Regions from separate parts of the Cellvibrio sp. PSBB006 genome, predicted to be linked through region 1. Evidence: predicted binding sites of a transcription regulator. Region 1 holds the regulator's gene; each other region holds the start of a gene.
What was found. Region 1 encodes FNR, which switches genes on or off when oxygen is low (the NO sensors DNR and NnrR bind a similar motif). Its sites were predicted from a motif close to TTGATNNNNATCAA; they were not measured.
Positions count from the first base shown of each region.

Region 1 (2,204 bases):
GGTGTTAACGCTTTGGTAACCAATTGCAACATGGCCTCCGATAATGGCAGGCGCAAGGCAGCTTCATGGCCCTTGGGTGACATTTTGTTCCAGGTTTTGCGGATGATATCGATCAGCTTTTCTTCGTCGTGCTTGGCTGCAAACTCTTCCAGGTAGTATTCCAGAAAGACCAGGCAAATCACGTCTTCCAGTGCCTGCACTTCCTCGTCACGCTTTAACCCGCGTTTGAGCAACAAATCCTTCACTCGTTGAATGGCCGCCTCGTCATAACCTTTGTTGTGCATGATGACGGCGGCGGTTTCGCCATGAAATTGTGCCAGGTCGCTACGCCACCGTTTGTAGCCCTGGCGATCCATCGGGTAATCGCTGCGCGGAATCTTCCAGCGGCAAATATGCTGGCAACGTGCAGCCAGTTGCAGGGTGATGGATGCGTCTGGACAAAAGCGTGCGAGCTGCTCACTCATCCGTTGGCCGTAGATCCACTCTTTGGGAACAGATTGACCGTTGACGATTTCCTGGTGAGGGTCTTGTTGGTTGGCTGCATCGAAATCAGCCAAGGTAGCCTGAAGTTGTTCAGCGGGGGTCATGGGTATCCTTAGTAATTATTCGGCGCCGCTTGCGATGTTGCGCAACTCGTCTAGGTCGTTAATCGCAATATCTTTGCGATTAACCTCAAGAATGCCCAGTTTTTGCAAGCGAGTGAAAACCCGGCTGACGGTTTCAATGGTCAGGCCGAGGAAGTTACCGATATCGGTGCGCGACATCGGTAGGGAAAATGACATCGCCGAGAGGCGGCGACGGTGGTTGCGTGTCGAAATACTCATCAACAATGTCGCAATACGTTGCTCTGCCGTGCTTTTGCTCAGCAGGGTAATGATTTGTTGGTCATGGGTTATCTCACGGCCCATCAACTGAAAAATATTACGCTGTAACGAAGGAATTCTGGTGCTGAGTTCTTCCATGCTGTGAAACGGAATTTCGCAGATGGAGGCAGTTTCCAGGGCAATGGCGGAGTTGGTGTAGCGGTCTTCCGCCAGGCCTTCCATTCCCACGACCTCGCCCGGCAGATAAAAGCCGGTAACCTGTTCTTCACCGTTATCACTCAGGGTGATGGCTTTTACGGCTCCGGAGCGAATGGCAAACAGCGAGGAAAAACGATCATTCGCGCGGTACAGGTACTCGCCTTTTTGCAAAGGTTTGCTGCGCTGGACAATGTCGTTCAATCGGTCAATATCATCGATATGCAGACTGATGGGCAGGCATAGGGTATTGAGGCGGCAGTTGCCACAGGAAATTCGTTTGTCGTGCGCGCAATGAGGAGAAGTGGGAGAGGTATCTACAACCTGGATATGGATCATGGAAGGACCTCGGTAGGATGTGACCCGTGAGAGCGCCCAATTGTTGCAGCTTTACCTGGTGGGGTAAACAGATTTCACTTGTACACTCTCAATCAATCGCCGTCCGTTTACGGCGCGCACGCGTAGCCCAGTAGCGATAGGCGCCGAGCAGCAACACCATCATGATCGCCAATGCAACTAATGATGTCAGGATGTCCCGAATATCCTTCCCCAGAAAATCCGCAAAGTGCCATTTGTGCAGGTAACCGAAACTGTAACCCTCCAGGCGATCCACATCGGTGATGGCGGCAGCCAGGGTATGGCTAGCCGTTTCCACATAGATGCTGGGATTTCCCGGCAAGGCAAAATCCACCGCATGCACCGGTAAGCGTTTATTCACAAAGCCATATTCATTATCGAAGCCTTTTACCAGGCGAATATTTTTAATGCTGTCTGCCGGGTATTCACTGAACGCCAGGGCCAATGACTCGGCATGGCTGCGCCAGCCCTGATCCAGTAGCGCGCCGGATGTGGCGTGGAGATAGCGGACGGCATCCCTCTGAGGTTGTTCATGGGCATGGTGAGCGTGATGGTGATGATGTTCCCCGCCGGGTGGTTCCGGCGGTGTAAATTCGCGCAGCTGCCAATACAGGTCCGCACCGATGCGTGCCAGTTGTATATCCAGGATGTCATCGCGAGCCAGTACACGCTGCAACGCGCTCATATCCAGGCGCAAATCTGCTGCGTTAATTGTCAGCGGCTGCGCTGGTTGCGGTTGGTCAGACTTGTCGCGTACCAGTAGATGAAATAAACCACTGAGGCAAAACGCCATCGCGAAGATCGCTACGGTTGCCCCCAGGTGACGAT
Region 1 is NZ_CP021382.1:80,054-82,257, forward strand. Features, by position in the region: gene CBR65_RS00380 (DUF4202 domain-containing protein) at 1-587, opposite strand, end outside; gene fnr (fumarate/nitrate reduction transcriptional regulator Fnr) at 603-1,358, opposite strand; gene CBR65_RS00390 (PepSY domain-containing protein) at 1,447-2,204, opposite strand, start outside.

Region 2 (2,204 bases), 790 kb from region 1:
GCGGCGCGCGCGATGTCGGTTTGGTTATCGAGCGTGGGGCGAAACCGCAATGATTAAGGTCTACCTCGGCTTGGGCAGCAACATTCATCGCCATCAACATATCGCGGCAGCACTGGATGCCTTGCATGACACCTTTGGTGAATTAAACATCTCCACCGTTTACGAAAGTAAATCGGTCGGCTTTAACGGCAGTAATTTTTTCAATCTGGTGGTGGGCGTTCAGACAGCGCTGTCGATTCCGGAGCTGTCAAAGGTGCTAAAAAAAATCGAAGATGACAACGGCCGCTGCCGGCAAGGTCCAAAGTTCAGCCCTCGGACTTTGGATATCGATATTCTCTCTTACGGTAATTTTGTCGGGGTTGAGAATGGCATCGCGTTGCCACGCGCTGAGGTTATTCAAAATGCCTTTGTGTTGCTGCCGTTGGCAGATATCGCTGCCGAAGAGTTTCATCCTGAACTGCAGAAGACATACTCAGCTTTATGGCAGGCTTATGATAAAGCCTCGCAATCATTATGGCCGGTAGATTTTTATTGGAAAGGGCAAAAAATTTCTCACGCCAGATAAGTTAGAAAGCCTCTCCTTCCTTTGCTTGGAGAGGCTGCAGCATAAGTCAACGCAATTAATGAATTTCAATCCGATGGCTCGATGGCAATGATGACTCCACTTTAGGAACCAGTAATGTCAAAACCCCATCCTTGAATTTGGCATCAATGTCGCTTTCCTTGACTGCCGAGCCTAAATCAAAACTGCGTATAAACTTGCCATAGCGTCTTTCCTGGCGAATAACTTTTCCGTCTCTCTCGTCCTTGCTTTCTTGCCGTGTCTCGGCGGCTATTGAAAGCATTCCATTTTCCAGGGTCAATTGGATATCTTTTTTGTCTACGCCGGGTAATTCGGCTGTAATTTCAAAACGATCCTTTTTTTCATTAATATCCACGCGAGGTGAAAAGGATACTCCTGCACCGCTTCTTAGCGGCGTCCAAAAGTTTTCGAGTAATTGGTCTACGTCAAAAAGTGAGTTGCGCGGTATAAGACTCATAAACAACCTCCGATGTGATGGCTAATTAGCCGGGATCTGGGGATGGGTGGATTATGAGCGCATTGTCAGATGGGTATTTGATTTAGAACAATGAATGATTGCTTTTTGGGTGCGGACAATCATTTTTAATGATCGCTTCCATCGTAAATTTAGAAAGCCGCGCCAAGTCACAAAGGCTTTTAATGCTTTAGTGCTTTTAGGGGTTTTCAAAGCCACTTTTTATAAGCAAACCAACCAAAACCGGCTGCGACCAGTAACATGGTTCCCCATGCATAAAAATAGCCGTATTGCATCCGCAGTTCAGGCATGTTTTCGAAGTTCATGCCGTAGATGCCGGCAATAAAGGTGAGGGGGACAAAGATTGCCGTAATAACGGTCAACACCTTCATGGTGTTGTTTAGCATGTGTGAAGAAATGGAAAGATAACCTTCAATCAGGTCGCCGCAGATTTCATAGTACATCGTGCACAAGCCATGTAAGCGTTCGCAACGTTCGAATAAATCCTGTAGCGCGTGCTCGATGTCGCCATCCTCATCAATCCATGCCTGGGGAATGTTTTTCAGTAAGTTCGTGGCGAGGCGTTCGTGATAACTGAAGATACGTTTTAGTTTGCGCAAACGGGATTTGTAGGCGATCAGTTCGCGCATGGTTTCGTCGTTGGGCCGTTCCTGCATGCAATCTTCCAGCTCATTCAGGTTGGGCTCAAAAGCAAGGATGGCTTCCAGGTAGCGCCCCACGGAATAGTGCATCGCGCTGATGGCAATCAGTGCAGGACTCCGGAGTAAATTATCTTTGGCGGCCATCTCCCACCCATGACGCACGCCGGTGGATGGCCGCGGATGACAACTGATGACGGAACGCTCGCCGACAAACAGGGCAATCGTCATCTGCTCAATCGTCAGATCTTCGTTAAATTGGGTAATGCCGCGATATAAAATTAATGTATGGTCTTCGAACGCTTCTGTTTTGGGCGGGTGACGAAAACGTTGTACATCTTCAATCGCCAGCGGGTGGCAGTCGAGTGACTCAAGCATCCTGCGCTCGTCTTCCAGTGATTCGCCTTCCAGATCAATCCAGATATAAGCGCCGGCGTCGGCCTGCCAGAGAGGGATTTGTTCCGCGCCTCCCTGCGTTAGCGTTCCTTCTGCCGTCAGCAGTTGAGTT
Region 2 is NZ_CP021382.1:4,548,913-4,551,116, forward strand. Features, by position in the region: gene folB (dihydroneopterin aldolase) at 1-53, shown strand, start outside; gene folK (2-amino-4-hydroxy-6-hydroxymethyldihydropteridine diphosphokinase) at 50-565, shown strand; gene CBR65_RS18955 (Hsp20/alpha crystallin family protein) at 621-1,040, opposite strand; gene CBR65_RS18960 (magnesium transporter CorA family protein) at 1,247-2,204, opposite strand, start outside.
Region 2: CBR65_RS18955 (Hsp20/alpha crystallin family protein) is a predicted target of FNR. The motif match lies at 1,118-1,131, and genes of this name have one in related genera.

Region 3 (2,204 bases), 1.0 Mb from region 1:
ATCTGTACCGCGCTTGTTGCCACTAAAACAAATCAGGTTTTTGTAACCCGCATCGGCGACCAGATCGATGTGTTCGCGATAGCGCTCAACGAGGGGTTGATGAAAGCGGCTATCGCCCCAGCCATCCTCCAGATTCAGCTCGGCGCCATTACACATAGAGGAATCCACACCGTGCTGTTTGAGGATATGCCACTCTTTGGGGCCGACCAGGTCAATGGCGGAAAAGCCCAGGCGCTGGACGACCAGAGAAAGCTCTTCCAATGTCAGGAAATTGAAGGTCCAGCGCGCGACCGAGTGGCGAATATTGCCTTTCAGAGCTGCGTCACTCGCATTCCCGGTGGTTGGGTTGGTTGATGGCACTTCTGCACCCAGTGCCGCAAGGCTGGACAGCCCCAATGCACCGGCAACAGCGCCGCGCAACAGGGCACGGCGGTCTACTGAATCACTCATGGTTGTTGGCCTTACGTTGTTGTTATTGGATGTTGTTACAGACGCTCTCCGCCGTTGAGGCTAAAGATTAGCGTGCTACCTATTACTTGGCCACGAGATCTACGGATCTTTACAAGTTTTTAACAACGTCTACAGTTCTTATTAGATGCCTGAAAAATTTGATTCATTCGCGGGATTCATAGTTAGCATTTCTTTTTCCGATTTGAACCGGCACGCCTGAATCTTCGATTGGGCGGATTAATTAAATCAGGATTCTCATGGTGATGATGAATTGATCCAGATCAATTCACATCGCCTGCAATTTGTTAGCCTGTGAGAAGCAATCGGTTTGATATCGATGGACAAACCCATTAATTCCCGCGTGAAGCTACTATGCCACCCTCCATATCGCACGTTAATCTGCCCCTGATCTGGAATCCTGATGTGATCAGCCACTATGATTTGGCGGGTCCACGTTACACTTCATATCCGACAGCGCCTCAATTCAACGATACATTTTCCACGACGGATCTTGCTGCTGCAGTGGACCGCAGTAATGCCAGCCAACGGCCGCTGTCGCTTTATGTTCACATTCCCTTTTGTGACACCCTCTGTTTCTACTGCGGATGTAATAAGGTGGTGACTCACAACAAAAGTCGTGCTGAACCTTATTTGCAGCGTGTCGAAAAAGAAATGGCCATGCAGGCGCAGTGGTTCGATACGGAGCGTCGGGTAAAACAATTGCATTGGGGTGGTGGTACGCCGACATTTATCAGCGATGAAGAGATGACCTGGTTGATGGCCGCCACGCGCCGCTATTTTAAACTTGCTGATGATGACTCTGGTGAATACGCCATTGAAATCCATCCCGGTCGTGTTAGTGCGAATACCATGGATCATCTGCGTAAACTGGGCTTCAATCGCGTCAGTATGGGCGTGCAGGATTTTGATGTTCGGGTGCAAAAAGCAGTGAATCGGTATAACACTGTGGAAGATGTAAGCGCGCTGGTCGACGCGTTACGCGCGCAGCAATATCACTCCATCAGTATGGATTTGATCTACGGTTTGCCTTTGCAAACAGAACAAAGTTTTTCAACAACCTTGAACAAGGTCATTGATTTATCCCCGGACCGTTTATCCTTATTTAATTATGCCCATCTGCCGCATTTATTCAAAAGCCAGGCGTTAATTCGAGAGGCAGAGCTGCCTTCGCCACAACAAAAACTCGATATTTTGCAGATGTCCATTGAACGATTACAGAACGCTGGTTATGTGTATGTGGGAATGGATCATTTTGCCAAGCCGGATGATAGTCTGGTTCGGGCTCAGCGGGCAGGGGCGTTGCAGCGTAATTTCCAGGGCTATTCCACGCACGGTGAGTGTGATCTTTTGGCTTTTGGCGTGTCGTCGATCAGTGCGTTCGGTGGTGTGTATGTGCAAAATGCCAAGCTGGTTGAGTTGTACCAGCAATTAATTGATGCGGGAAAACCTGCTTCTGTGCGTGGCTTTGTCCTGAGTGATGAGGATCATTTGCGGCAGTTCGTGATTAACCAACTGATCTGTCATTTCCATCTTGAGTTTGCCGATGTTCAACAACGTTTTCATATTAATCCGGTAAACCATTTTGCCGACGAACTGGCAGAACTTTCACCGATGGTGGAAGATGGTTTGTTGAGCATAAGCAGTGAAGGTATTCAGGTGCACAACTCGGGGCGGTTGCTGATTCGTCGAGTCTGTATGGTATTTGACGAATATCTGAAGAAAAATACCGAGAT
Region 3 is NZ_CP021382.1:1,115,195-1,117,398, reverse strand. Features, by position in the region: gene CBR65_RS04565 (hydroxypyruvate isomerase family protein) at 1-450, opposite strand, end outside; gene hemN (oxygen-independent coproporphyrinogen III oxidase) at 823-2,204, shown strand, end outside.
Region 3: hemN (oxygen-independent coproporphyrinogen III oxidase) is a predicted target of FNR. The motif match lies at 722-735, and genes of this name have one in related genera.